Regions from separate parts of the Streptomyces sp. NPDC005808 genome, predicted to be linked through region 2. Evidence: predicted binding sites of a transcription regulator. Region 2 holds the regulator's gene; each other region holds the start of a gene.
The links. The regulator HspR, encoded in region 2, represses chaperone genes until heat shock. The targets are predictions, from matches to a motif close to TTGAGNNNNNNNNNCTCAA.
Positions count from the first base shown of each region.

Region 1 (9,930 bases), on a different contig from region 2:
GGGATGTCGCCACGGGCGAAGGTGCGCAGGGGCATCTTCGCCAGCAGGCAGGCGAGCATCACCGGGATGCGGCCGGCGGGGACGAGGCGGGAGAGGACCAGTACGGCGATGCCGTGGTCGCCCAGTTTCTCCTGGGCCTGGGTGAGGCGGTCCTCGGGGGCGCGGGCGCGGATCGCCTCCAGCCAGCGTGAACCGTTCTTGGAGCCCATCCCGCGCCGCCCCAGCCAGTACAGCGCGACATCACCGAGGAACGCGGCGAGTGCCGCCACCACGAAGACCAGCAGCATCGCGAACGGCGCCGTCTGATGGAAGGCCACCACGGCCGCCGAACTGACCAGCGCACCCGTCGGTACCACCGGCACCAGCGCGCCGAGCAGCACCAGCACGAAGAGCGTGGGATACCCGATCGCCTGCTGCGCGGTCTCCGGTGCCGTGGTCGAGGCCGCGGCCAGGAAACTCACCGGACCACCGCCGGAAGCACACACAGCCCCGCGGCCTCCGAGGCGGCCGGAGCGGAAACGGCCATCACTTCGCGGCACCTGGGTATGCGTGCGCGCCCGGGGCCGCGGCGGTCGGAGACCGTCACCTCGCGACCTCCGGCCGTACGCACTCGCCGTGGCCGAGCAGGTGCACCGCGACCTGGGGCGCACGTTCGGCGGCAAGGCGCACGAACTCCTCGCCCGGCGCGTAGAACTCATGGGGGCGCACGGCGTCCAATCCGATCGGCCAGTACGTGCCGTAGTGCACCGGCACAGCGCTGCGTGGCATCAGCCGGACGAGCGCCTCGGCCGCACGCCCCGCATCCAGATGTTCTTCCCCGAGATGCGGCCCCCATCCGCCGACCGGCAACAGCGCCACATCGACCGGTCCGACCTCCTCGGCCATCGACTCGAACAGCCCGGTGTCCCCGGCGAAATACGTGCGTGCCTCGCCCTCCACTACGAACCCCAGGGCGGGCACCCGGTGCGGACCGAGCGGCAGCCGCCGCCCGTCATGGCGCGCCGACACGGTACGTACCACCAGGTCACCGGTTGCCGTTCGGTCGCCGGGCGCCACCTCGGTGAGCAGCAGGTGGTCCAGCCTGCGCAGCGCGGGCACCGCGCGTGGGGCACCCCTGGGCACCAGCACGTGTGTCCCGGGCGCGAGCCGCGCCAGCGAGGGCAGATGCAGATGGTCGGAGTGCAGATGCGAGACGAGCACCACGTCGGCGACCGCGGCCGACGGTGGGGGCGGCGCCCCGCGCCTGCGCCTGAGGTGTGCGAGCCGGCGCGCGAAGAGCGGGTCCGTGAGCACGCGCGTGCCGGAGTCCTCCAGCGTGCAGGTGGCGTGCCCCCACCAGGTGATCTCCACCGGCACTTCTTTGCCTCCTTCGCGCGACTCCCCCCGAGCCTACGGGCAGGAGTAGGGTCTGCGACGAAACCCGGAGGTGAGGGGGACGCCATGGGAGAAGTGCGCGATGCCGCCGGCATGCACGCGCTGAGGTGCCCGCCGGGCCGGCCGGGGCCCCTGTCGCTGCGCGTGACGGCGATCGCAAGCCTGACGCCCCTGGAGGAACTGGACGCGGACCCGTTCCTGGTGGACTCCCGCAGCCAGCACGCGATGTGCGCCCGCTGGGCCGCCGAACACGGCTACATCGTCACGCGCGAGTTACTCGTACGGGGTCTGCGCCCCGACCACCGCACCCTCTGGGCCGACGTCGAGGCGGGCCTCGTCGACCTGTTCGTCGCGCCCAGCCATCGCGTCCTGGAGCGCGCCCTCGCCTCGGTGGACGAGTTCACCGCCGAGTGCTTACGCCGCGGTGTACGGGTCGAGACCGTCGGCAGCGCGGAACCCTCGTACGACACCGAGATGAAGGCCCGGGTCCATCGCCGCCTGTCGATGCCGACGGCCGGGTACGACGGCCGCTGAGCGACGGAGCCTCCTGAGTCGCGGCGCCCGCTGGGTTGCTGGGTCTGCTGAGTCGCGGCGCCCGCTGAGTGACAGAGCCCCCTGAGTGACAGAGCCCGCTGAGTACCTCCGCTGAGCCGGGGCCCAAGCTGAGCCGCTGACCTGCGATCCGTTCCGTGACCTGGTGACGATCGGCCGTGTCCGTCCGTTGTGACAGGGTGGAAGCAGGCCTCGCGGACCGGGCGGGCCGGGATGCGAGGTGGCAGGGCGTGGGCGGCGGGGGTTGGCGGCGGGTTCTCGGCGGGCTGTGGCGGAGTGCCGTCGTGTGGGGCGTCTCCACGATCACGATGCTCGTCCTTGCCGGTGTGCTGCCCGACTTCCAGCTGGAGACGGACGCCGGCGACAGCGCCACCCGGATCGCCGTCACCGCGGGGATCGGCGCGGGCGTCTTCGGCCTGCTGTCGTCATTGGCGTGGCCGCTGTTCGTCAGGGCGCTGCTGTTGGTGCCCGCGTTCGTCCTCGGGCTGCTCGTCTTCTTCCTCAACGGGTCCTTGCTGCTGATAGCCCTGCGGATCAATCCCTCCGGGCGGGGCGAGGCCGCACCGGAGACCGCCGTGGTCGTCGCCGCGGTGATGTCCGCCGTCGCCTCGGCCACCGGTGGTGCCCTCGCCGTACGGGACGACGACGCCTACCGGCGCAGGCTGTACCGGCTCGCCGACCGGCGTCGCAGGCGGGCCGACGGCCAGGCCGGCCCCTCGACCCCCGCCGCCCTCTTCCTCCAGCTCGACGGAGTCGGCCACGACGTGCTGCGGGAGGCCGTGGGCAAGGGACTCATGCCGACCGTGGCGCAGTGGCTGGGGAACAGCAGGCCGAGCGCCCGCGCCACCCACCGGCTCACCCCCTGGCGCACCGACTGGTCCAGTCAGACAGGCGCCAGCCAGCTCGGCATCCTGCACGGCACCAACCACGACGTCCCGGCCTTCCGTTGGTACGAGAAGGACAGCCAGGAGGTCATGGTCTGCAACCGGCCCAGCAGCGCCGCCGAACTCCAGCGCCGGGCCGTCGAGTACACGGGTGACGGTGGACTCCTCACCGTCGACGGCGCCAGCCGCGGCAACCTCTTCAGCGGCGGCGCCGACCAACTGGCCCTCGTGCTGTCCATAGCCGCGCGGAGGGGGAAGGAGAACCGTTCCCGGTCGGGCTACTTCGCGTACTTCAGCGACCCCGCCAACGCCGTCCGCACCGCCATGTCCTTCGGCGCCGAGGTGTTCCGGGAGATCGGCCAGTCCACCCGGCGCCGTGCCAGGAAGCAGCGCCCGCGCGTCAACCGCGGCGGGCTGTACCCCTTCATCCGTGCCTTCGCGACCGTCGTCGAGCGGGACGTCGTCGTCGCCGCGGTGATCGGCGACATGCTCGCCGGGCGCAACTCGGTCTACGCCGACCTGGTGGGGTACGACGAGGTGGCGCACCACTCCGGGCCGTGCAGCCGCGACGCGGAGAAGGTCCTGGCCCGCCTGGACCGCTCACTCGCGCTGATCGCGAAGGTCGCCGAGCACGCCCCCCGGCGGTACCGGATCGTGGTGCTCTCCGACCACGGCCAGAGCCCGGGGGAGACCTTCCTGACCCGCTACGGACTCACCCTCGGCAACCTGGTCCGGGCCGGCTGCGGGCTGCCCGTGCCGCGCAAGGCGCGGCGCACCCACAGCGGCGCCGAGGCGCGGGCGGCGGTGCGAGCCGCGCTGCACAGGCCCGTCGAGGAGGGCGGCGAACAGCACCGGCCCGCACGCCGCGCCGAGCCCATCGTGCTGGCCTCCGGCAACCTGGGACTCGTCTCCTTCCCCGACGTGCCGCACCGGATGAGCCGCGAGGAGATCGACCGGCGCCATCCCGCGCTGCTGTCCACGCTCGCCAACCACCCGGGCGTCGGCTTCGTCCTCGTACGCAGCGAGGAGTACGGCGGACTCGTCCTCGGCGCGCACGGAGCGGAGGTTCCGGTGGACGAGCTCGACGACGAAAACCCGGGCCCGCTGGCCGACTTCGGCCCCGGCGCCGCCGACGCGGTACGACGGACCCACTCCTTTCCGCACGTCGCCGACATCATGGTCAACTCCTGGTACGACCCCGCGGAGGGCGAAGTCCTCGCCTTCGAGGAGCAGATCGGCTCGCACGGCGGACTCGGCGGCGCCCAGGGACAGCCCTTCCTGCTGTCGCCACTCGCGCTGTCCCTGCCGGTCGAGGACGGCGCCGAACTGGTCGGCGCCGAACAGGTGCACCATGTACTGCGGCGGTGGCTGCGTGAGTGCGACGGGCCTCAAGTGCCGCTGGTGGTGCAACCGGGCGAGCGGGCCGCCTGAGCACGCCCTCGGGGCCGCCGCAAAAGCGAGCTGCGGTGCACCCCCGGGGACGCGCGAGACCGGTGTTCCGGGTGAGTTGAGCGGGCGCCGCCCCATCGGCTGGGTGGTCCGGGCGCAGGTGTGATCGGATGGGGGATACGGAACCCCGGTAACGGGACCACACCCGAAAGGACTCATCGTGGCAACCACGCGCTCTGCACACACCGTCTGGGAAGGCAACCTGCTCGAGGGCAACGGCGTCGTCACCTTCGACTCCTCCGGCGCCATCGACGAGCAGCCCGTGACGTGGGCGTCGCGCTCCCAGGACGCGAACGGCAAGACCAGCCCCGAGGAGCTGATCGCGGCCGCCCACTCCAGCTGCTTCTCCATGGCGTTCTCGCACGCCCTCGCGGGGGCCGGTACCCCGGCTACCAAGCTCGTCACCTCCGCCGACGTCAGCTTCCAGCCGGGCGAGGGCATCACCGGCATCCACCTCACCGTCGAGGGCACGGTGCCGGGCATCGAAGAGGACGCCTTCGTCGCCGCGGCCGAGGACGCCAAGGAGAACTGCCCGGTCAGCCAGGCGCTCACCGGCACGACGATCACCCTGTCGGCGAAGCTCGCCTGACAGCCCCGTAGGCAAGTACGACGCCGCGGTCCCTCGAAGGGGGCCGCGGCGTCGTCATGTCCGGGCCCGCGCGGAGCTCCCGCCCCATTGACAGAAACGCACTCAAGTTTTGTGCTGGGAGGCGGGCAGAGCCGGGCAGAGGTGGGTGGAAGGGGACGGACATGGCACGCGCGGTCGGGATCGATCTCGGTACGACGAACTCCGTGGTCGCTGTTCTGGAGGGCGGCGACCCCACGGTCGTGGCCAACGCGGAGGGCGCGCGCACCACGCCCTCCGTGGTGGCCTTCGCCAAGAACGGCGAGGTGCTCGTCGGGGAGGTCGCCAAGCGGCAAGCCGTGACGAACGTGGAGCGCACCGCGCGTTCCGCCAAGCGTCACATGGGCGACGCGGGCTGGCGCTTTCCGGAGACGGGCACCATCGACGGAACCCGGTACCGCGCGCAGGAGTTGGCGGCGCGCGTGCTGCAGAAGCTGAAGCGGGACGCCGAGGCGTATCTCGGTGAGGACGTCACGGACGCCGTGATCACCGTGCCCGCCTACTTCGACGACGCGCAGCGCCAGGCCACCAAGGAGGCGGGCGAGATCGCGGGGCTCAAAGTCCTGCGGATCATCAACGAGCCGACGGCCGCTGCCCTGGCGTACGGGCTCGACCGCGGCGAGGAGCAGACCGTTCTCGTCTTCGACCTCGGTGGCGGGACCTTCGACGTCTCGCTCCTGGAGATCGGCGACGGTGTGATCGAGGTCAAGGCGACCAACGGTGACACCCAACTGGGCGGCGACGATTGGGATCAGCGAGTTGTCGAGCATCTCGCCCAGCGGTTCAAGGCCTCGTACGGCATCGACCTCGGACACGACAAGATGGCGCTGCAACGGCTGCGCGAGGGCGCCGAGAAGGCCAAGATCGAGCTGTCCAGCGCCTCCGAGACCACCGTCAACCTGCCCTACATCACCGCCACCGCCGACGGCCCACTGCACCTCGACGAGAAGCTGACGCGCGCCCAGTTCCAGGAGCTGACCGCCGACCTGCTCGACCGCTGCAAGAACCCCTTCCACCAGGCGGTCAAGGACGCGGGCGTGCAGCTCTCCGTGGTCGACCGGGTCATCCTGGTCGGCGGCTCGACCCGGATGCCCGCCGTCACCGACCTGGTGAAGGAACTCACCGGCAAGGAGCCGCACAAGGGCGTCAACCCGGACGAGGTCGTCGCCGTGGGCGCCGCGCTCCAGGCAGGTGTCATCCGCGGTGACGTCAAGGACGTCCTGCTGCTCGACGTGACCCCGCTGTCCCTGGGCATCGAGACCAAGGGCGGCATCATGACCAAGCTCATCGAGCGCAACACCACGATCCCGACCCGGCGTTCGGAGATCTTCACGACCGCCGTGGACAACCAGCCGTCCGTCGGCATCCAGGTCTACCAGGGCGAGCGCGAGATCGCCGCGTACAACAAGAAGCTCGGCGTCTTCGACCTCACCGGGCTGCCGCCCGCGCCGCGCGGGGTGCCGCAGATCGAGGTCGCCTTCGACATCGACGCCAACGGGATCATGCACGTCTCCGCGAAGGACCTCGCCACGGAACGCGAGCAGAAGATGACCGTCACCGGCGGCTCCGCGCTTCCCAAGGACGACATCGACCGCATGATGCGCGAGGCCGAGCAGTACGCGGACGAGGACCGGCGGCGCCGTGAGGCCGCCGAGACCCGCAACCAGGCCGAGCAACTCGTCTACCAGACCGAGAAGTTCGTCCAGGAGAACGAGGAGCGCATCCCCTCCGACACGAAGCCGGAGGTCGAGTCGGCCATCGCGGAGCTGAAGGAGCTCCTGGAGGAGACCGCCGACACGAGCGCGCTGCGGGCCGCCGTCGAGAAACTCGCCACCGTGAGCCAGCGGATGGGCCAGGCGATGTACGCACAGGCCCAGCAGGCGCCGTCGCAGACGCCTCCGCAGGACGAGCCGGCGACCGCCGAGCACGCCCCGAGCGAGGAGGAGGGCGTGGTGGACGCGGAGATCGTGGACGAAGAGAGGGAAAGAGGTGGAGATGGTGACATGGGCAAGGACGGGAGGGGTGGCGCCGTCTAGTACACCGGTGCCTCGCGTTGCCCGCTGTTCGGCCGCCCGTCACCCGGTATCCCTAACGTGCGGGTCATGAAGAGACTTTCGATCACGGTCAGCGCGGTCGCGCTGACCGTCGGACTCGCGTCGCCCGCCATGGCCGACCGCGACTCCGAGGACTCCGGTCAGGCCACGGCCTCCGGTCAGGCGACGGCCTCTGGTCAGGCCACGGCCTCCGGTCAGGCGACGGCCTCTGGTCAGGCCGCGGCCTTCGGCCAGGCCACGCTGACCGGTTTCGCCTCCCTTCCGGCCGAGACGTTCGTCCCGAACAGCGAGCCGTCCGGCTCGGCCATCGGCGCGGGTCCGTTCAACGGCATCACCGGTCCGTTCGCCGACCAGCCCGTCCAGGGCTTCAGCGGCGCCGTCAACCGCCACGACGGCAGTTACGACGTGCTGTCCGACAACGGCTACGGCAACAAGGCCAACAGCGCCGACTTCCTGCTGCGCGTGCACCGCGTCAAGCCGGACACGAAGACCGGCAAGGTCGAGGTCCTGGGCGGCTTCAACCTCAGCGACCCGTACCACAAGGTGCCGTTCCCACTCACCCGGACCGACCGGGTGCTGACCGGCGCCGACTTCGACGTCGAGTCCATCGTGCGGGCCTACGACGGCTCGTACTGGCTGGGCGACGAGTTCGGTCCGTTCCTGTTGCACTTCTCCTCGACCGGCAAGCTTCTCCAAGCCCCGATCTCGCTCGACGGAGTGCAGGCGCCGGAGAACCCGTACCTGAACGGCGCCCAGCCCACCACCGGCAGCAGCAAGGGCTTCGAGGGCACGGTGCGCGCGGTCGACGGCCGGCACCTCTACCCGCTGCTCGAAGGCACGGTCAACGGCGACACCCCCGGTGACCTGCGCTTCAGCGAGTTCGACCTGAAGACCCGGGGCTACACGGGGAAGCGTTTCACCTACCGCCTGGAGTCGCCCTCCAACGCCATCGGTGACGCCATCGCCGTCGACAAGAACCGCTTCCTGGTCATCGAGCGTGACGGTGGCCAGGGCGCCGACGCCAAGTTCAAGCGGATCTACCTCGCCGACACCCGGGACCGCAACGGTGACGGGGTCATGGACAAGACCCTCGTCGCCGACCTGATGAACATCGCGAACCCGAAGGGCCTCGGCGGCTTCGGCGAGACCTTCACCTTCCCGTTCACCACGATCGAGGACGTGGTCCTCCTCGACAACCGGACGCTGGCAGTCCTGAACGACAACAACTTCCCGTTCTCCTCCGGCCGTACGCCCGGCAAGGCGGACAACAACGAGTTCATCACCATCAAGCTCACCGAGAGCCTGAAGGCGGACAAGCGCGCCCTCAGGTAACGGCGCACCGGCGGCGCACCGGACGGGCCGACGCCTCCGTACTCTCCCTGTACCGCCACTTCGGCCGTGGCCCGAGCTGCCTCGGGTCGCGGCCGCGGTGCACCACGTACCGGCGGAACAGGTAACAGGTACGGACACCTGCGGGGCCGGCCGCACTACATGTGCACCGCCTGGCTCGCGGCCTGCTGCGCGGGCACCCCGCGCCGGTAGAGCGCCGGCGTCACGACGAACCCGATCGCGAAGAACAGCGCCGACCACCAGTACGCGGTCGAGTAGCTCTCCATCGAGGCCTGTGCCTCTACCTGTGCCGTGGGCTGCTTGCCGACGAGGTAGTTCGTCGCGGCGCTCGTGGCAAGGGTGTTGAGCAGGGCCGTACCGATCGAACCGCCCACCTGCTGACTGGTGTTGACCATCGCGGAGGCCACGCCCGCATCGCGCGCGGCGATGCCGGACGTGGCCAGGTTCATCGCCGTCGCGAAGATCATGCCGAGGCCGAAGCCGGCCGTCAGCAGCGGGGGCAGCACGTGCTGGGCGTAGTTGCTGTCGAGGCCGAGCGCGGTCAGCCAGGCCATCGCGCCGGAGGCCAGCGCCATGCCGAGCGGCACGATCGGTTTCGGCCCGAGCTTCGGCACCAGGTAGTTGGTGGTGACCACGGACATCACGACCATCACGGCGACCATGGGCAGGAACGCCAGCCCCGTCCTGATCGGTGAGTAGTCCAGGATCTCCTGTAGGTAGTAGGTCAGGAACAGGAAGACGCCGAACATGCCGGCACCGGAGATGAACATCGCGAGGAACGACGCCCCGCGGTCCCGGTCCAGGACCACGCGCAGCGGCAGCAGGGGGTGTTCGGTCCGCGTTTCCCACCAGGCGAATCCCACGAGGAGGACCGCGCCGACCACCAGGAAGCCCCAGGTCTTCACGTCGCTCCACGAATCCGTCTCCGCGTTCGAGAACCCGTAGACGATGCAGAACAGCCCGCCCGACACCAGGAGCGTGCCCGGCACATCCAGCTTCGGCCGGTCCGCGGGTTTTCCGGCGTGCAGGAGTCGCGCCCCGCCGGTCATGGCCACCGCGGCGAAGAAGACGTTCACGTACAGACACCAGCGCCAGTCCAGATACTCGGTGAGCACGCCGCCCAGGAGCAGTCCCACCGCGCCGCCCGCGCCCGCGATCGCGCCGTAGATGCCGAACGCCTTGGCGCGCTCGCGAGGATCCGTGAACGTTGTCGTGAGGAGCGAGAGCGCGGCCGGTGCGAGCAACGCGCCGAACAGACCCTGCAGGGCGCGGGCCCCCACCAGCATCCCGAAGCTGGTCGCGGCACCGCCGAGCGCGGAGGCCAGGGCGAAGCCCGCGAGTCCGGCGAGGAACACGGCCTTTCGGCCCACCAGGTCCGCGATGCGCCCGCCGAGCAGGAGCAGGCTGCCGAAAGCAAGCGCGTACGCGGTGACGACCCACTGCCGGTTGCCGTTGGTGAATCCCAGGTCCCGCTGCGCGGACGGCAGCGCGATGTTCACGATCGTCGCGTCGAGGACGACCATGAGCTGCGCGATCCCGACCACCGCGAGGATCAGCCAGCGGTGCTCGTGGCTGCCGCCGCCGGCCTGCGGCACACCGCCGCCGGGCGGCGCGGCCGGTATGCCTGACTCGGTACCCGACG
Region 1 is NZ_JBIAIK010000002.1:302,484-312,413, forward strand. Features, by position in the region: gene ACFYPC_RS04905 (DedA family protein) at 1-461, opposite strand, end outside; gene ACFYPC_RS04910 (MBL fold metallo-hydrolase) at 583-1,356, opposite strand; gene ACFYPC_RS04915 (hypothetical protein) at 1,468-1,908, shown strand; gene ACFYPC_RS04920 (alkaline phosphatase family protein) at 2,157-4,241, shown strand; gene ACFYPC_RS04925 (OsmC family protein) at 4,420-4,848, shown strand; gene dnaK (molecular chaperone DnaK) at 5,010-6,920, shown strand; gene ACFYPC_RS04935 (esterase-like activity of phytase family protein) at 6,987-8,270, shown strand; gene ACFYPC_RS04940 (MFS transporter) at 8,426-9,930, opposite strand, start outside.
Region 1: a site for HspR is predicted at 4,936-4,954, ahead of dnaK (molecular chaperone DnaK). Genes of this name have one in related genera too.

Region 2 (9,930 bases):
GGAGAGCGGCTTGCCGGTGTTCCAGGCCGGGCACTGCGACTGGCAGCGCCCGCACTCGGTGCAGGTGGAGAAGTCCAGCAGGCCCTTCCAGGAGAACTGCTCCACCTGGGACACACCGAACACGTCGTCCTCACCGGGATCGGTGAAGTCGATGTCCTTGCCGCCCGACGTCATCGGCAGCAGCCCGCCGAGCGCGACCGAACCCTTGGCGTTGCGCTTGAACCAGATGTTGGGGAAGGCCAGGAAACGGTGCCAGGCCACGCCCATGTCGGTCTTCAGCGAGACCACGATCATCCAGATGAACGAGGTCCCGATCTTGATCATCGCGGTGAGATAGATCAGGTTCTGGAGCGTGCCGACGTCCGTCCCCCTGAAGGCGGCGACGATCGGGTACGAGGCGAAGTACGCGGCCTCGTAGCCGTGCACGTCGGCGAGGGCGCCCTCCAGGCCGCGCAGGGTCATGATCGCGAGCCCGATGATCAGGATGACCGACTCGACGAAGTAGGCCTGGCCGGTGTTGGACCCGGCGAAGCGGGACTTGCGGCCCGGCCTGTCCGCCTTGGAGAGCTGACGGATGACGATCAGCGTGAGGATGCCGAGGGTCGTCATCAGGCCGATGAACTCGACGAAGATCTCGTACGGCAGCCAGTGGCCGATGACCGGCAGCACCCAGTCGGCCTGGAAGAGCTGCCCGAAGGCGTTGACCAGGGTCGCGACCAGTGAGAAGAAGCCGACGGCGACGAACCAGTGCGCGACGCCGACCACGCCCCAGCGGTTCATCCGGGTGTGGCCGAGGAACTCCCTGACCACCGTGACGGTGCGCGCGGCCCAGCCGTCGGTGCGGGTGCCCGCGGGGACGTCCTGGCCGAGCCGTACGAACCGGTAGATCTGCGCGATGGCCCTGCTGAACAGGGCCGCGCCGACCACGGCGAGTACCAGCGACACAATGATCGCGGCGAGTTGCATTTGGGGGCTCCTCGGGCCTGCGAGGTGTTGCTCCGAGAGGTACTTCGGAGGTGATTGCGGTGATTGCGAACGATTACTAAGCGGTAACTTATGTAGTCGGTCTGAGAGTACCCATATCTTCTGCCGCACTGTAGCCAGGGGCGCGGTGATCTGTGTCGCTGAGGGTTGCCTGAGCGGGGGTGCCCCACACAACGGCCGTACGAGACGCCCATGTGGCGGCCGTACGAGACATCCGTGTGGCGGCTGTACGAGGTGCTCATGTGGCTGCCGTGCGAGGTGCTCGTGTGGCGGCCGTACGGACACCCATGCGGCGGCCGTCCGAGACGCCCATGTGGCTGCCGTGCGTCGCCGCGTAAACCCGATCGTGTTATTCGCACAGTATTGTGACATTTACGCCTAAATTGGCGAGGTGTTGTACGGAATCGTCGCCGCCCTCGCCGCCCTGCTCCTCGCCGCCGTCCTCGCCGCCCTGCTGCGGATGTTCGCCCTGCGCTTCGGGGTGGTCCAGCGACGGCCGCGGCGCTCGCGCGCGGTTCCCTTGTTGGGCGGGGTGGCGGTGCTCGGCGGGACGGTGCTGGTGGCCGGCGTGGGGGAGTGGACGGAGGTCGCTCCGCTGGGGGCGGACGCCGGGCGGCTGCTGGTGGTCGGGGCCGGGGTAGGACTGCTCGGGCTGGTCGCCGACCTGCGGGCCGTGCCGCTCGGGGTCCAGGTGACAGGCGTGGGACTGGCCGCCGTGCTGACCGTTCCCTACGGTCAACTCGGCGTGCTCGGCGCGGTGTTGGGCATCGTCTGGACCGTCCTGGTCACCTTCGCCTTCGTCTCGCTCGATCACGCCGACGGAGTGATGGGGACCGTCGGGGTCGTCACCGCCTTCGCGCTGAGCGGGTGTGCGGCGGCCGAGGTCATGGACGGTACGACGGTGCTGCTGAGCGTGCTGGCCGCGGCGCTCGCCGGGTTCCTGATGCAGGGCAGGCCCCCGGCGCGGATCGTGCCGGGGCGGTGCGGGGCGCTCTTCGCCGGGTTCGTGCTCGCCTCGGCGGCGGTGCTGGTGCACGGGGGGCGGGAGACGGGGTCCGGGGTCGCGGCGCTGTTCTCGCTGACCGCGGTCGGGCTCGCCGATCTCGCTCTCGCGGCGCGGGGGCCGGGCGGGCATCTCGCTCAGCGGCTTCGGCGGGTCGGGCTGACGTCGCGGGGTGCCGTGGTGGTGATCGGTACGGCGGCGTTCGGCGCGGCACTGGTCGGTTTGCTCATCGATCTGGGGTGGGTCGGTGCGGGGGCGGCGTGGTGGGTGGCGGGGGGCGTCGCGGTGGTGGTGCTCGTGGCAGGCGCGGGCCCCGTTTCCCGCCCCCGTCGCCCCTACCCGTTCCCGTCCCCTGGGGCCCGCGGCGGAGCCGCTGATGGACGCAGGGCCCCCAGACCTCCGGTCGCCCGGAGGGGCCGTCATCCGCAAGTGCAGGCCGGGCTGAAGACTCAAGCGCCGGACCGACTGAAAACCCCCAGGTCAGACGCAAGATGCGTCTAAGAAACAGATAAGAGTTGAGCCTCCTCGACTCAGCTCCGTTGACGATGTGGCGGGAGTCGTGCACACTTGAGTCCGTTCCACTCAAGTCATTGCTGGAGGAATTGAAATGGCACGTGCGGTCGGCATCGACCTGGGCACGACTAACTCCGTCGTCAGCGTTCTGGAGGGCGGCGAGCCCACCGTCATCACCAACGCCGAGGGTGCCAGGACCACGCCGTCCGTCGTCGCCTTCGCGAAGAACGGTGAGGTTCTCGTCGGCGAGGTCGCCAAGCGCCAGGCGGTCACGAACGTGGACCGGACCATTCGGTCCGTGAAGCGTCACATGGGCACGGACTGGAAGATCGAGCTCGACGGCAAGAGCTTCAATCCGCAGCAGATGAGCGCCTTCATCCTGCAGAAGCTGAAGCGTGACGCCGAGGCTTACCTGGGCGAGAAGGTGGCCGACGCGGTCATCACCGTCCCGGCGTACTTCAACGATTCCGAGCGTCAGGCGACGAAGGAGGCAGGCGAGATCGCGGGCCTGAACGTCCTTCGTATCGTCAACGAGCCGACGGCCGCCGCCCTTGCGTACGGCCTCGACAAGGACGACCAGACGATCCTCGTCTTCGACCTCGGTGGCGGCACCTTCGACGTCTCGCTGCTCGAGATCGGCGACGGCGTCGTCGAGGTGAAGGCCACGAACGGCGACAACCACCTCGGTGGTGACGACTGGGACCAGCGTGTCGTCGACTACCTGGTGCAGCAGTTCCGCTCCGGCCACGGCGTGGACCTGGGCAAGGACAAGATGGCCCTCCAGCGCCTCCGCGAGGCCGCCGAGAAGGCCAAGATCGAGCTGTCCTCGTCCACCGAGACCTCGATCAACCTGCCCTACATCACGGCTTCCGCCGAGGGCCCGCTGCACCTGGACGAGAAGCTCACGCGCGCCCAGTTCCAGCAGCTCACCGCTGACCTTCTGGAGCGCTGCAAGACGCCGTTCCACAACGTCATCAAGGACGCCGGGATCAACCTCTCCGAGATCGACCACGTCGTTCTCGTCGGTGGCTCCACCCGTATGCCCGCCGTCGCCGAGCTCGTCAAGGAGCTGACCGGTGGCAACGAGGCCAACAAGGGTGTGAACCCGGACGAGGTCGTCGCCATCGGCGCCGCCCTCCAGGCCGGTGTCCTCAAGGGTGAGGTCAAGGACGTCCTGCTCCTCGACGTGACCCCGCTGTCCCTGGGTATCGAGACCAAGGGCGGCATCATGACCAAGCTCATCGAGCGGAACACGACGATCCCGACCAAGCGGTCCGAGATCTTCACCACCGCCGAGGACAACCAGCCCTCCGTGCAGATCCAGGTCTACCAGGGCGAGCGCGAGATCGCGGCGTACAACAAGAAGCTCGGGATGTTCGAGCTGACCGGTCTGCCGCCGGCCCCGCGTGGTGTCCCGCAGATCGAGGTCGCCTTCGACATCGACGCCAACGGCATCATGCACGTCACGGCCAAGGACCTCGGCACCGGCAAGGAACAGAAGATGACCGTCACCGGTGGCTCCTCGCTGCCGAAGGACGAGGTCAACCGGATGCGCGAAGAGGCCGAGAAGTACGCGGAGGAGGACCACGCCCGCCGCGAGGCCGCCGAGTCCCGCAACCAGGGCGAGCAGCTCGTCTACCAGACGGAGAAGTTCCTCAAGGACAACGAGGACAAGGTCCCCGGCGAGGTCAAGACCGAGGTCGAGGCTTCCATCGAGGAGCTGAAGGCCGCGCTCAAGGGCGAGGACACCGCCGAGATCCGCACCGCCACCGAGAAGGTCGCCGCGGTCTCGCAGAAGCTCGGCCAGGCCATGTACGCCGATGCCAACGCCGCCCAGGCCGCGGGTGACGCTCCCGGCGCCGAGGCGCCGAGGGCCGACGACGACGTGGTCGACGCGGAGATCGTCGACGAGGACCGTGACCGCAAGGACGGTGCCGCGTGACGGAGGAGACCCCGGGCTTCGAAGAGAAGCCTGACGTCCCTTCCGGCGCCACCCCTGACGACGCCGAGCCGACAGCCGCCCCCGAGGGGGCGGCTGCGGCCGGGGACGAATCAGCAGCAGCACAGGCACAGGCCCAACTGGCCGGTCTGACAGCACAGCTGGACCAGGTGCGCACGGCGCTCGGTGAGCGCACGGCGGACCTCCAGCGGCTGCAGGCCGAGTACCAGAACTACCGCCGCCGGGTCGAGCGCGACCGGATCGCGGTCAAGGAGGTCGCCATCGCGAACCTCCTGACCGAGCTCCTGCCCGTGCTCGACGACATCGGCCGCGCGCGGGACCACGGTGAACTGGTCGGCGGCTTCAAGTCGGTGGGTGAGTCGCTGGAGACCGTGGCGGCGAAGCTGGGTCTGCAGACCTTCGGCAAGGAGGGCGAGCCCTTCGACCCGATGATCCACGAGGCCCTGATGCACTCGTACGCGCCGGATGTCACCGAGACGACGTGCGTGGCGATTCTGCAGCCGGGGTATCGCTTCGGCGAGCGCACCATCCGCCCCGCGCGGGTGGCCGTCGCCGAGCCCCAGCCCGGTGCGCAGGCCGTCAAGTCCGAGGACGCGACGGCCGAGGCGGCGGACGACAAGGAGAGCGGTGGCCCGGACGAGGGCTGACGTTGAACGCGTGAGAGAGGAGGGACGTCGAGGATGAGCACCAAGGACTTCATCGAGAAGGACTACTACAAGGTCCTCGGCGTCCCCAAGGACGCCACCGAGGCCGAGATCAAGAAGGCGTACCGGAAGCTCGCCCGCGAGTTCCACCCGGACGCCAACAAGGGCAACGCCAAGGCGGAGGACCGCTTCAAGGAGATCTCCGAGGCGAACGACATCCTCGGGGACCCCAAGAAGCGCAAGGAGTACGACGAGGCACGCGCCCTCTTCGGCAACGGCGGCTTCCGTCCGGGCCCCGGCGCCGGAGGCGGCAACTTCAACTTCGACCTGGGCGACCTCTTCGGAGGCGGCCCCCAGGGCGGCGGAGCACAGGGCGGCGGCTTCGGCGGCGGGATCGGTGACGTGTTCGGCGGGCTGTTCAACCGCGGCGGCACGACCACCGGTACCCGTACGCAGCCCCGGCGCGGCCAGGACATCGACACCGAGGTGACGCTCAGCTTCACCGAGGCGGTGGACGGCGCGACGGTTCCGCTGCGGATGACCTCCCAGGCGCCCTGCAAGGCCTGTTCGGGCACCGGCGACGCGAACGGCACACCCCGTGTGTGCCCGACGTGCGTCGGCACCGGCCAGGTCGCCCGCGGCTCCGGCGGCGGGTTCTCCCTCACCGACCCCTGCCCCGACTGCAAGGGCCGCGGCCTGATCGCGGAGACCCCGTGCGAGGTCTGCAGCGGCAGTGGCCGCGCCAAGTCCTCGCGCACGATGCAGGTCCGTATCCCGGCCGGCGTCAGCGACAACCAGCGCATCCGGCTGCGCGGCAAGGGCGCCCCGGGTGAACGGGGCGGCCCGGCGGGCGACTTGTACGTCACCGTTCACGTCGACACCCACCCGGTCTTCGGCCGCAAGGGCGACAACCTCACCGTCACCGTCCCCGTCACCTTCGCGGAGGCGGCCCTCGGCGGCGAGGTCAAGGTGCCCACGCTGAGCGGGCCGGCGGTGACCCTGAAGCTGCCGCCGGGCACGCCGAACGGCCGCACCATGCGTGCCCGCGGCAAGGGCGCGGTCCGCAAGGACGGCACCCGCGGCGACCTGCTGGTCACCGTCGAGGTGGCGGTCCCCACGGAGATGTCGGGCAAGGCTCGTGACGCGCTGGAGGCGTATCGCGAGGCGACCGCGGGTGAGGACCCGCGGGCGGAGCTGTTCCAGGCCGCGAAGGGAGCATGAGGACGCCATGGACGTACCCGGCCGTCGACGCAACCCGTACGAACTGACCGAGGAGACGCCGGTCTACGTCATCTCGGTGGCGGCCCAGCTCTCCGGCCTGCACCCGCAGACCCTGCGTCAGTACGACCGCCTCGGCCTCGTCTCCCCCGACCGCACCGCCGGCCGGGGCCGGCGCTACTCGGCCCGCGACATCGAACTGCTGCGTACCGTCCAGCAGTTGTCCCAGGACGAGGGCATCAACCTCGCCGGCATCAAGCGCATCATCGAGCTGGAGAACCAGGTCGCCGCACTCCAGCAGCGCGCCGCCGAACTCCAGGCGGCGGTGGACGGCGCGGCAGCGGCGATGCAGCAGCGGGAGGCGGCGGTGCATGCGTCGTACCGCCGTGATCTCGTGCCGTACCAGGAGGTACAGCAGACGAGTGCGTTGGTGGTGTGGCGGCCGAAGCGGCCGACGGACTAGTTCCAGGACGCCTTGAACGCGTCGGAACCTTGAACGCGTCGGAACCTTGAACGAGTCGGAAGGGGCCGGGAGACGATCCGTCTCCCGGCCCCTTTTGACGTCTGCCGGATGCCTGCGGTCACTACGCCGGCTCGGTGACCGTCCAGTCGCCCGCGGGCAGCGTCTCGGTGCCGTCGGCGGCCACGCCGGTCACCCAGTAGTACGACGTGGTGCCGCGCTTCGCGCCGGTGTCGAAGTACATGAAGGCACCGACACCGAGGTCGGCGATCTTCTCGTACGCCCCGATGGCGGGGTTCCAACGGTAGACGCGGTATCCGGCGGCGGCCTCCGGCGCCGGGTTGTCCTCGCCGCCCAGCCCGTACCACTGGAGCAGGTTCCCCTCGTCGCCCTCAGCCCCGCTCGCGCTGAGGCTCAGCGGCGAGCCCTCGGGCGTCTGCACGCTCGGCGTCATGTCGAGCTCGGTCGCGGCGACGGCCTCGGCCGTCCGGGTCGACCTGAAGGAAGAGTTCCCGGACGCGTCGATGGCGTCGATGAAGAAGCAGACGCGGTCGCCGTCCGGCAGAGTGGTGTACGAGTACGAGGTGGTGTCGGCCCCCAGATACTCCGTCAGGGTTCCGTAGCAGACCTGCTGATCGCCCTCGTCGCCCAGGATCTCACCCCAGTAGACGGTGTACCTCGCGAGGTCGGCGGCCGGATTCGCGTCCCACTCCAGCTCGAAGCCGTACTCGGTCGGAGTGACCGTCAGCCCGGTGACTGCGGGCGGAGCGGTGAGGTCCTCGCGCTCGCCCGCGGCGGCGCCCGAACGCGCGGACTCGTTGCCCGCCGCGTCGAGAACGGTCACGCGGTAGTAGTACGTGACGCTTTCGGCGGCCGAGGTGTCCAGGTACGAGAGCCGATCTGTACTGCCCACCCGGGTGTACGTACCGTTCTCGCTCGCCGCCCGGTAGACGCGGTAGGACGCCGCCCCCGTGACCCCGTTCCAGTCGAGCTGCAGCCCGGTCCGCATGGAGGTGGCGATCAGCCCGGCGGGTGCGCCAGGTGCCGTCCGGTCGACGGTGGTCACGCCCTGGTCCGCGGTACCGGCGGACTCGTTGCCCGCCTTGTCGTTGGCGCGGACCTCGTAGTAGTACGTCTCCCCGGTCGCCGGAGGCGAGTCGGTGTACGAGGGGGCGGTCGACGTGGCGAGTTTCGTCCAGGTGGTGCTGCCCTGGAGCCGGCGGTAGGCGCGGTAGCCCGCGAGGTCCAGCTCCTGGTTCTTCGACCAGGTGAGCTTTGCCTTGCCGGTGGCTGGGTCGTACGAGACGGAGGTGCCCGTCGGGGTGAGGGGCTTGACCTTGTCGACGCTCGCTGAGGTGCGCGGTGTGTAGTCGAACTTGACGTTGGCCTTGCCGGTCCAGTTGGCGTAGTCGATGCGGAGGGTGTGTTTGCCCTTGGGGATCGTGATGTTGACGGTCTTTGTGACCGTTGTGGAGACGTTCTTCCAGATGTCGACCTTGCGGGTGCCGTCCACGTATACGCGGATGCCGTCCTGTGCGGCGACGGGGAGGGCGAAGGGTCCGCCGGAGCCGAAGTCGCGGGTGACGGTCCAGCGGACGCCGAAGTTGTCCTTGGGGAGTCCGGAGGTGGGGGCGGCGGTGCCCCAGTTCTCGCTGATGGTGGCGTCGCAGTTGGTCTTCTTCGGCGTACCGGAGAAGGTCGTGTTCGCGAAGAACTGCCGCTTGTAGACCGGAGAAGTGCAGCTCACGGCCGCCGACGCCGGGGTGGCGACGGCCGTGAGGAGGCCGCCGGCCGTGGCGAGCACGACGGCGGTCGCGGGGACGCCGGCGCGGCGCAGGGAGGTTCGCATCGGGTTCAGGCTCCACTCGGCAGAGAGACGCTGGAGTCCACGTTGCTGAACGTCTCCGAGCCGTCGGCCGCGACGACCGAGAGCACGTAGAAGACGGTCGTACCGGTGGGGATGGTGGTGTCGGTGTAGTTGGTGGCCGTTGGCGGGAGCGGCGTGTCCGTCACACGGGCGTAGGTGCTCGTCGTGGGGTCCCAGCGGTACACGTTGATGCCGGTGGCCTCTGTGGCCACCGAGTCGGCGCAGTCGATGTACATGCCGCCGTGGTGGCCGACGGCCGTATAGGTGTTCAGGGAGCAGGGAGCGGTGTCCTCGGGCACGGTCGCCGGGGTGAGGTCGAGCTCTGTGACGGAGACCTTGGAGAGCTCCTGGCTCCAGGGGGCGACGTCCGGGTCGTTCGAGCCCTCGTATGTGCGGGAGTTGCCGTAGATGTCGTAGGCGACGACGACGTAGTGGGTGGCCTCGCCGTCCGCCCGCTCGGGGCCGACGACGTACTCGGAGGTGCCGCCGTCCACGACGTCGACGTATTCGGGAGTGCTCCACTGCGTCTGCTGCTCGTAGACGAGGTACTTGGCCAGGTCCGCGGCCGTGCTGTCGTCCCAGTCCAGCTTGATGCCGTACTCCCGTGGCTCGGCGGTCAGGCCGGTCACGTTCGGCGGCGGGATCTCGTCGCCGGGCCGGGTGACGGTCAACTCCTGGGATCCGGTGGACCAGAGACCGGCGGTGTTCTTGCGGACCATCACGTAGTGGTACGTGCGGCCCTGGTCGCCGTCGTAGTCGGTGCAGCTGCGGATGGTGTTGCCGGCCGCGTCGGTGCGGATCTTCCGGCTGCGGCAGTCGATGGGGTACACGCCCGAGGTGCTCACCGGGGACGTCTCGGAGCGGTACACCTCGTAGTCGGCGGTGTCGCCGCCCGCGGGCTCCGTCCAGGTGAAGACCGCACCCCAACTGGGCGTGGTCGCCACCACGTTCGAGGGCGGGGTGATGGTGCGCGCGCTGCGTACGACGGTGGAGGCACCGGCGTTCCCGGCGGCGTCGACGGCGCTGACCTTGTAGTCGTACGCCTTGCCGTAGGACGCCGTTGTGTCGGCGTACGTGGTGGAAGTGGTGTCGGCGAGCGCGGTGTACGTGGTCGCGGTGTCCCGCTTGCGGAAGATCCGGTAGGTGACCGTGTCGGCCGACGAGCCGGTCCAGGAGAGATTGTTGGACGCCTCCGTGGCGGTGACGGTGAGGACCGGAGCGGCGGGTGCGGTGTCGTCGTACGTCTCGACCGGTCCCTGGTCCGCGGTGCCCGCCGACTCG
Region 2 is NZ_JBIAIK010000004.1:368,682-378,611, reverse strand. Features, by position in the region: gene ACFYPC_RS12140 ((Fe-S)-binding protein) at 1-966, opposite strand, end outside; gene ACFYPC_RS12135 (MraY family glycosyltransferase) at 1,376-2,488, shown strand; gene dnaK (molecular chaperone DnaK) at 2,595-4,442, shown strand; gene grpE (nucleotide exchange factor GrpE) at 4,439-5,107, shown strand; gene dnaJ (molecular chaperone DnaJ) at 5,141-6,325, shown strand; gene ACFYPC_RS12115 (heat shock protein transcriptional repressor HspR) at 6,333-6,785, shown strand; gene ACFYPC_RS12110 (fibronectin type III domain-containing protein) at 6,907-8,631, opposite strand; gene ACFYPC_RS12105 (fibronectin type III domain-containing protein) at 8,637-9,930, opposite strand, start outside.

Region 3 (9,930 bases), on a different contig from region 2:
ACACGGCGACCACCTGGTGGACCGAGTGCACCGGCAATTACGCCGGTTTCGCCGCCGCCAACCCGCTGTGGGTCGCGCGATACGCCACCGCCGTCGGCACGCTGCCGGCCGGCTGGGGCTACTACACGATGTGGCAGTACACGTCGTCCGGTCCGACGGTCGGGGACCACAACAGGTTCAACGGGGCGCTGGACCGGGTGGTGGCACTCGCCAACGGCTGACGCTGGACGCGGGAAGGCCCGGGTCCCTCGCGGGATCCGGGCCTTCCTCAACCGATGGCGTCCGTCACGCCGCCACCGGAACCTCCACAGCCGCGCCGTTCCTCGCCGGAGCGAGCGCCAGTTCCAGCACCTGGCGGACATCCGTCACCGCGTGGACGTCGAGCTTGTCCAGGACCTGGGCCGGGACGTCGTCCAGGTCGGCTTCGTTGCGCTTCGGGATGATCACCGTCGTGACCCCGGCCCGGTGGGCGGCGAGCAGCTTCTGCTTGACGCCTCCGATGGGCAGGACACGGCCGGTGAGCGAGACCTCGCCGGTCATGGCGACGTCGGTGCGGACCAGCCGCCCGCTGAGCAGCGAGGCGAGAGCGGTCGTCATGGTGACGCCCGCGCTCGGACCGTCCTTGGGGACGGCCCCGGCCGGGAAGTGGATGTGCACACCCCGGTCCTTGAGGTCGCCGACGGGGAGTTCGAGCTCCGCGCCGTGGCTGCGCAGGAAGGAGAGCGCGATCTGCGCGGACTCCTTCATCACGTCACCGAGCTGACCGGTCAGGGTCAGACCCGCCGCGCCCGTCTCCGGATCGGCGAGCGAGGCCTCGACGAACAGCACGTCACCGCCGGCGCCCGTGACGGCGAGTCCCGTCGCGACACCGGGCACCGCCGTGCGGCGCTCGGCCGGGTCCTGGGCGGACTCGGGCACGTGGTGCGGACGCCCGATGAGCCCGCGCAGATCGTCCTCGGTCACCGTGAACGGCAGTTTCCGCTCACCGAGTTCGTGCTGCGCCGCGACCTTGCGGAGCAGCCGGGCGATGCCGCGCTCCAGGTTCCGTACGCCCGCCTCCCGGGTGTACTCCCCGGCGAGCCTGCGCAGCGCGCTCTCGTCGAGCGTGACCTCGTCCTTCTCCAGACCGGCCCGCTCCAGCTGGCGCGGCAGCAGGTGGTCGCGTGCGATGACGACCTTCTCGTCCTCGGTGTAGCCGTCGAGGCGGACCAGCTCCATGCGGTCGAGCAGGGCCTCCGGGATGGCTTCCAGGACGTTGGCGGTCGCCAGGAAGACGACGTCGCTGAGGTCGAGTTCGACCTCCAGGTAGTGGTCGCGGAAGGTGTGGTTCTGGGCGGGGTCGAGCACTTCGAGGAGGGCGGCGGCGGGGTCGCCGCGGTAGTCGGAGCCGACCTTGTCGATCTCGTCCAGGAGCACGACCGGGTTCATGGACCCGGCCTCCTTGATGGCGCGGACGACACGGCCGGGCAGCGCGCCGACGTACGTACGCCGGTGTCCGCGGATCTCGGCCTCGTCGCGTACGCCGCCCAGGGCGACCCGTACGAACTTGCGGCCCATGGCGTGCGCGACGGATTCGCCGAGCGAGGTCTTGCCGACGCCGGGGGGTCCGACGAGCGCAAGCACCGCGCCGCCGCGACGGCCGCCGACCACGCCGAGCCCTCGCTCGGCACGCCGCTTGCGCACGGCGAGGTATTCGGTGATCCGCTCCTTCACGTCCTCGAGGCCCGCGTGCTCTGCGTCGAGGATCGCCTTGGCGCCCTGGATGTCGTACTCGTCCTCGGTGCGTTCGTTCCACGGCAGTTCGAGGACGGTGTCGAGCCAGGTCCGGATCCAGGAGCCCTCGGGCGACTGGTCGCTCGCGCGCTCCAGCTTCTCGACCTCCTTGAGGGCGGCCTCGCGGACGTTCTCGGGAAGGTCGGCGGCCTCGACGCGGGAGCGGTAGTCGTCGCTCTCGTCCTCTCCGCCCTCCCCCTTGAGGTCACGGAGCTCCTTGCGTACGGCATCGAGCTGGCGCCGCAGCAGGAACTCGCGCTGCTGCTTGTCGACACCTTCCTGTACGTCCTTGGCGATGGACTCGGCGACATCCTGCTCGGCGAGGTGCTCGCGGAGCTGCTCGGTGGCGAGCTTCAGACGGGCGACCGGGTCCGCGGTCTCCAGCAGCTCCACCTTCTGTTCGGTGGAGAGGAAAGGTGAGTATCCGGAGTTGTCGGCAAGGGCGGAGACGTCGTCGATCGCCGTGACGCGGTCCACGACCTGCCAGGCGCCGCGCTTGCGCAGCCAGCTGGTGGCGAGGGCCTTGTATTCCTTGATCAGTTCGGTGACGTGGCCGGGCAGCGGCTCGGGCACGGTCTCGCTGACGCGCGTCCCCTCCACCCAGAGTGCGGCTCCCGGACCCGTGGTCCCGGCGCCGATCTGCACGCGCCCACGGCCGCGGATCAGCGCGCCCGGGTCGCCGTCGGCAAGCCGGCCGACCTGTTCGACCGTCCCGAGCACACCCGTGCCCGCGTACGTCCCGTCGATCCGCGGCACCAGCAGCACCTGCGGCTTCCCCGGTGTCGAGCGGGCGGCAGCCTGAGCGGCCTCCACCGCGGCCCGCACATCGGTGTCGTTCAGGTCCAGCGGAACCACCATTCCGGGCAGCACGACCTCGTCGTCGAGCGGCAGCACGGGCAGGTTGAGCGGTGTGGACGTCGTATCGGCAGCCATGATCTTCCTCTCGACAAGCAAGTTGAGCTATGTGGACTCAATGCTTGTGAGCGCTCTGGTGTTCCCCCAGGCTGTTCGCTGTCAGCGATCGCGGTCGTACGCGAGCCGGGAGGGCCCCGTGACCTTGGCGCCGGGGGCGAGCCGGCCCGGCGCGTCGATGTGCGTGGAGCCCGCCGGGGGCCGCCCTGAACGGCATGACCTCGCCAGGACGCCGCCCACCTATTCAGTTGCCACGTCTCGTACCGTCCGGACCGTCTCCCCAGTGACGGACACCGAAGCCCACCCCTTTCTCGCCGCCTACGACGACCAGATGAGGGGCGCCCCTCCCACCCTCCTACGGGGGTCGGATACGAACAGGACGGGCCGCTGCTGCGGATCGTCGGGCAGTTTCGCGGCCTGGTAAGCGGTCCGCGTGACCTCGGAGTGGGCGGGGCGGAACTCGACCGCCTGATCGCCCGGCAGCGGGAGTACTTCGCCGCGCGCGGTGAGGCGGTGGAGTGGAAGACGCGGGGGCACGACCGGCGTACTCGCCGGAACACCGGACGGGCGGGCACTGTACGAGTCCCTCGGATGGCGCGTGGAGGCACCGTTGACGAGCGCGAAGTTCACCGGGGGCGTCTGAACCTCCGTCGGCCGCTGCCCGCCGTGGCCGGCCTCGTCGTGGTCCCCCTCGCCGGCCAAGGCGGCTGCGCGCCGACTCCACCCCCTGGCACGGGTGTGATTCGGCCGCCCGGCGTCAGGGAGAGCTGCCAAGATGGGCCGATGGTCACCTCGTACGACACCCCCGCAGTGATCGACCGTCGCGAGGGCCCGTACGGCGAGGTCGTGCTGCGGCGTCACGGTGCGCTGCTGCAGATCATCGCCAACGGGTGCTTCCTGATGGACACCTCCGACGGCCGTTCGGAGCGGCTGCTCATCGACGCCGCGTACGGCGCGCTGGACGGGCGGGCGCAGCCGAGGCTGCTGATCGGCGGTCTCGGCGTCGGGTTCTCACTCGCGCACGCGGCCTCGGATCCGCGCTGGGGGCGTATCACCGTCGTGGAGCGCGAGCCGGCGGTGATCGACTGGCACCTCGGCGGCCCACTGGCCGCACTGTCGGCCGAGGCGCTCGCCGATCCGCGCACGGAGATCGTCGAAGCGGATCTGCTCGCCTACGTCAATGAGATTTCCGACACACACGACGCGCTGTGCCTGGACATCGACAACGGGCCCGGCTGGACGGTCACGGAGGGCAACGAAAGCCTCTATTCGGAGGCCGGACTCGCAGGCTGTGCAAGGGTGTTGAAGCCCGGCGGGGTACTCGCGGTGTGGTCGGCGCGACCCTCTCCGGAATTTGAAGGAACCCTACGGAATGCCGGGTTCAAGGGGGTCCGTACCGAAGAGGTCCCCGTTGCCCGGGGCGTTCCCGACGTCGTCCATCTCGCGGTAAGACCTGGATAGCCGAGCCGCGGTGGCTGCCCGTACTCTGCTTCCCTGACGCAGATCATTCAAGCGTCAAGCGCAGTCATGGGATCACCCCACGGATTCCGGAAAGCACACTTCAGGGGCGGGCGATGGAGCAGACACACACCTCCCACAACGGCGCGGCGGCGACACCCGGCGCTCAGCGACGGGTCCTGGTCGTCGAGGACGACCCGACGATCGTCGACGCCATCGCGGCACGTCTGCGCGCCGAGGGATTCCTGGTGCAAACCGCGGGCGACGGCCCGGCCGCCGTCGACACCGCCGAGGCCTGGCAGCCCGACCTGCTGATCCTCGACATCATGCTGCCCGGCTTCGACGGGCTGGAGGTCTGCCGACGGGTGCAGGCCCAGCGCCCGGTGCCGGTGCTGATGCTCACCGCGCGCGACGACGAGACCGACATGCTGGTCGGCCTGGGCGTCGGCGCCGACGATTACATGACGAAACCGTTCTCCATGCGCGAGCTGGCCGCCCGCGTACACGTCCTGCTGCGCCGCGTGGAGCGCGCCGTCGTGGCCGCCTCGACGCCCCGCAGCGGGATCCTCAGGCTCGGCGAGCTGGAGATCGACCACGCGCAGCGCCGGGTACGGGTGCGCTCGGAGGACGTGCACCTCACGCCCACCGAGTTCGACCTCCTCGTGTGCCTCGCGAACACCCCGCGGGCCGTACTCTCGCGTGAGCAACTGCTCGCCGAGGTCTGGGACTGGGCGGACGCCTCCGGCACCCGGACCGTGGACAGCCACATCAAGGCGCTGCGCCGGAAGATCGGCGCCGAGCGTATCCGTACGGTCCACGGCGTGGGCTACGCCCTGGAGACCCCGACTCCCTGAGCCGGGCGGCCGGGGCCTTCTTCAGGGGGCTGATGTGATGAGCGGGTTCGGGGACCGCAAGGGTGCCAGACCCGGGGTCGGGGAGCGCGGGAACAGCGGCTCCGGATGCGGGGAGCGCAAACGCGCCGGCTCCGGTCCGGGCGGGTCCAAGGACGAGAGCCCCTGGGGTGGCGTGCGGCCCTTCTCCATCAAGACGAAGCTCGGCACCCTGGTCGTCGTCTCGGTCTTCATCACCACGGGTCTGTCGATCATCGCGGCGCGCACGCAGACCGAACTGCGCTTCATCACGGTGTTCTCGATGATCGCCACACTGCTGATAACGCAGTTCGTGGCGCATTCGCTCACGGCCCCGCTCGACGAGATGAACGCGGTCGCCCGGTCCATCTCGCACGGCGACTACACGCGCCGCGTGCGCGACGACCGCCGGGACGAGCTGGGCGACCTCGCCCTGACGATCAACCTGATGGCCGACGAGCTGGAAGCCCAGGACCGCCAGCGCAAGGAGCTCGTGGCGAATGTCTCCCACGAGCTGCGGACCCCCATCGCGGGGCTGCGCGCGGTCCTGGAGAACGTCGTGGACGGCGTCTCCGCCGCCGACCCCGAGACGATGCGTACGGCTCTGAAGCAGACGGAGCGGCTCGGCCGTCTCGTGGAGACGCTGCTCGACCTGTCCAGGCTGGACAACGGCGTCGTACCGCTGCGTCAGCGCCGCTTCGAGGTGTGGCCCTACCTGTCGGGCGTCCTGAAGGAGGCCAACATGGTCTCCACCGCACGCGCGGACATCGCCTCGGGCTCCGGCAGCCACACGCGCACCGACGTCCATCTGCACCTCGACGTGTCGCCGCCCGAGCTGACCGCGCACGCGGACCCGGAGCGGATCCACCAGGTCGTCGCCAACCTCATCGACAACGCGGTCAAGCACAGCCCGCCGCACGGCCGGGTGACCGTCAGGGCCAGACGCGGCGACCACCCGGAGTCCCTCTCCCTGGAGATCCTTGACGAGGGTCCAGGCATTCCGAGGTCGGAGTGGCACCGCGTCTTCGAGCGGTTCAACCGCGGCGGGGTCCCCGCGCCGCACGGTCCCGGCAGCGACGGCGGTACGGGCCTGGGCCTGGCCATCGCCCGTTGGGCGGTCGATCTGCACGGCGGGCGGATCGGGGTGGCCGAATCCGAGCGGGGTTGCCGGATCGAGGTCATCCTTCCAGGGCTTCCCTCTTTGCCAAGTTGACGTAAAGTTCGAACCGGAGCCACAAGATCCTTCGCCGTTCGTCACTGGCGGGCGTGTGGTCGGGCAGAGGGCCACGTGAGTCGTGCCGGGGCCTCGGGCAGACGTACTCCCGCATGCCCGTTCCGGGCCGGAACCCCGCTTGTTTCCCGCCATTTCCACCCCCGAAACACACTTTCCGGTGTGACTTACACGACGATGGCCTGCCCGGCCTGACCTTCCCGGCCAGGGAGGCGTAGCCTTGATTCCCGCTGTCCATCACCTTGTGAGAAGCGGAAGAGGGCGGTTGCCGCCGTGTCGCCACAGTCCCCCAGTAACTCGAGCATCTCGACCGAAGAGCAGGCCTCCGGGAAGAACCCGGCTGCTGCGTTCGGACCCAATGAGTGGCTCGTCGACGAGATCTATCAGCAGTACCTCCAGGACCCGAATTCGGTAGACCGAGCCTGGTGGGACTTCTTCGCCGATTACAAGCCGGGCGCCGCTGTCGCCTCGGCTCCGGCGGGTACTGCGGCCGCGGGGGCCGCAGCAACCACCACAGCAGCTCCGGCCGCTCCCGCAGCACCTGCGGCTCCCGCCCAGGCGGCGCCGCCGGCTCAGTCCGTACCGGCGCCCGCGCCGGCGGCTGCTCCGCCGGCTGCTCCGGCTCCCGTGAGGGCCGCCGCCGCTCCGGCTCCGGCGAAGGCCGCTCCGGCCGCCGCCAAGCCCGCCGCCGCGAAGCCCGCCGAGGGCAAGGCCGCGCCGGCGACCGAGGCTCCGGCCGGTCCCGAGTACGTGACGCTGCGCGGCCCCGCCGCCGCGGTCGCGAAGAACATGAACGCCTCGGTCGAGGTGCCCACGGCCACGTCCGTGCGCGCGGTCCCGGTGAAGCTGCTCTTCGACAACCGCATCGTCATCAACAACCACCTGAAGCGCGCCCGGGGCGGGAAGATCTCCTTCACCCACCTCATCGGCTACGCGATGGTGCAGGCCATCAAGGCCATGCCGTCGATGAACTACTCCTTCACGGAGAAGGACGGCAAGCCGACCCTGGTCAAGCCGGAGCACGTGAACTTCGGCCTCGCCATCGACCTGGTGAAGCCCAACGGCGACCGCCAGCTGGTCGTCGCGGGCATCAAGAAGGCCGAGACGCTGAACTTCTTCGAGTTCTGGCAGGCCTACGAGGACCTCGTCCGCCGCGCCCGTGACGGCAAGCTGACGATGGACGACTTCACCGGTGTCACGGTCTCGCTGACCAACCCCGGCGGCCTCGGCACCGTCCACTCCGTCCCGCGTCTGATGCCCGGTCAGTCGGTCATCATGGGCGTCGGTTCGATGGACTACCCGGCGGAGTTCCAGGGCACCTCCCAGGACACCCTGAACAAGCTCGGCATCTCGAAGGTCATGACGCTCACGTCGACCTACGACCACCGGGTCATCCAGGGCGCCGCCTCCGGCGAGTTCCTGCGGATCGTCGCGAACCTCCTGCTCGGCGAGAACGGCTTCTTCGACGAGGTCTTCGAGGCCCTGCGTATCCCCTACGAGCCGGTCCGCTGGCTCAAGGACATCGACGCCAGCCACGACGACGACGTCACCAAGGCCGCCCGGGTCTTCGAGCTGATCCACTCCTACCGGGTCCGCGGCCATGTCATGGCCGACACCGACCCGCTGGAGTACCGCCAGCGCAAGCACCCCGACCTGGACATCACCGAGCACGGGCTCACGCTGTGGGACCTGGAGCGCGAGTTCGCGGTCGGCGGCTTCGCGGGCAAGTCCCTGATGAAGCTGCGCGACATCCTCGGCGTGCTGCGTGACTCGTACTGCCGCACCACCGGCGTCGAGTTCATGCACATCCAGGACCCGAAGCAGCGCAGGTGGATCCAGGACCGCATCGAGCGCTCGCACTCCAAGCCGGAGCGCGAGGAGCAACTGCGCATCCTGCGCCGGCTGAACGCGGCGGAGGCCTTCGAGACCTTCCTGCAGACGAAGTACGTCGGCCAGAAGCGCTTCTCCCTGGAGGGCGGCGAGTCGGTCATCCCGCTGCTCGACGCCGTCCTGGACAGTGCCGCCGAGTCGCGCCTGGACGAGGTCGTCATCGGCATGGCCCACCGCGGCCGGCTGAACGTGCTGGCGAACATCGTCGGCAAGTCGTACGCGCAGATCTTCCGCGAGTTCGAGGGCAACCTCGACCCGAAGTCGATGCACGGCTCCGGCGACGTGAAGTACCACCTGGGCGCCAACGGCACCTTCACGGGCCTGGACGGCGAGCAGATCAAGGTCTCGCTGGCCGCCAACCCGTCCCACCTGGAGACGGTCGACCCGATCATCGAGGGCATCGCCCGCGCCAAGCAGGACATCATCAACAAGGGCGGCACGGACTTCACTGTCCTGCCCGTCGCCCTGCACGGTGACGCGGCCTTCGCGGGCCAGGGTGTGGTCGCCGAGACGCTCAACATGTCGCAGCTGCGCGGCTACCGCACGGGCGGCACGGTCCACATCGTCATCAACAACCAGGTCGGCTTCACCGCCGCCCCGGAGTCGTCGCGCTCCTCCATGTACGCCACCGACGTGGCCCGCATGATCGAGGCGCCGATCTTCCACGTGAACGGTGACGACCCCGAGGCCGTCGTCCGCGTCGCGCGGCTGGCCTTCGAGTTCCGCCAGGCGTTCAACAAGGACGTCGTCATCGACCTGATCTGCTACCGCCGTCGGGGCCACAACGAGTCCGACAACCCGGCGTTCACGCAGCCCCTGATGTACGACCTGATCGACAAGAAGCGCTCGGTGCGCAAGCTGTACACCGAGTCCCTGATCGGTCGCGGCGACATCACCCTGGAAGAGGCCGAGCAGGCGCTGCAGGACTTCCAGGGCCAGCTGGAGAAGGTCTTCACGGAGGTCCGCGAGGCCATCTCGCAGGCTCCCGAGGCTCATCTCCCGGAGGTGCAGGCCGAGTTCCCGGTGGCCGTGGCGACCGCGATCTCCCAGGAGGTCGTGAAGCGCATCGCCGAGTCCCAGGTCAACATCCCCGACCACGTCACCGTCCACCCGCGGCTGCTTCCGCAGCTGCAGCGCCGGGCGGCGATGATCGAGGACGACACGATCGACTGGGGCATGGGCGAGACCCTCGCCATCGGCTCGCTGCTCCTTGAGGGCACCCCGGTCCGTCTTTCTGGCCAGGACTCCCGCCGCGGCACCTTCGGCCAGCGCCACGCGGTGCTGATCGACCGCCGCACCGGCGAGGACTTCACCCCGCTCCAGTACCTCTCGGACGACCAGGCGCGCTACAACGTCTACGACTCGCTGCTCTCCGAGTACGCGGTCATGGGCTTCGAGTACGGCTACTCGCTGGCCCGTCCCGAGTCGCTGGTGATGTGGGAGGCGCAGTTCGGCGACTTCGTCAACGGCGCTCAGACGGTCGTCGACGAGTACATCTCGGCGGCGGAGCAGAAGTGGGGCCAGACGTCCGGCGTCACCCTCCTGCTGCCCCACGGCTACGAGGGCCAGGGCCCGGACCACTCCTCGGCCCGCATCGAGCGCTTCCTCCAGCTGTGCGCCCAGAACAACATGACGGTCGCGCAGCCGACGCTCCCGTCGAACTACTTCCACCTCCTGCGGTGGCAGGTGCACAACCCGCACCACAAGCCGCTGGTGGTCTTCACCCCGAAGTCGATGCTGCGCCTCAAGGCCGCCGCGTCGAAGACGGAGGAGTTCACGTCGGGCGGCTTCCGCCCG
Region 3 is NZ_JBIAIK010000001.1:613,677-623,606, reverse strand. Features, by position in the region: gene ACFYPC_RS02830 (lysozyme) at 1-221, shown strand, start outside; gene lon (endopeptidase La) at 286-2,706, opposite strand; partial or broken gene ACFYPC_RS02820 (GNAT family N-acetyltransferase) at 3,215-3,328, shown strand; gene ACFYPC_RS02815 (spermidine synthase) at 3,469-4,146, shown strand; gene ACFYPC_RS02810 (response regulator transcription factor) at 4,260-4,997, shown strand; gene ACFYPC_RS02805 (ATP-binding protein) at 5,035-6,225, shown strand; gene ACFYPC_RS02800 (multifunctional oxoglutarate decarboxylase/oxoglutarate dehydrogenase thiamine pyrophosphate-binding subunit/dihydrolipoyllysine-residue succinyltransferase subunit) at 6,517-9,930, shown strand, end outside.
Region 3: a site for HspR is predicted at 2,729-2,747, ahead of lon (endopeptidase La). Genes of this name have one in related genera too.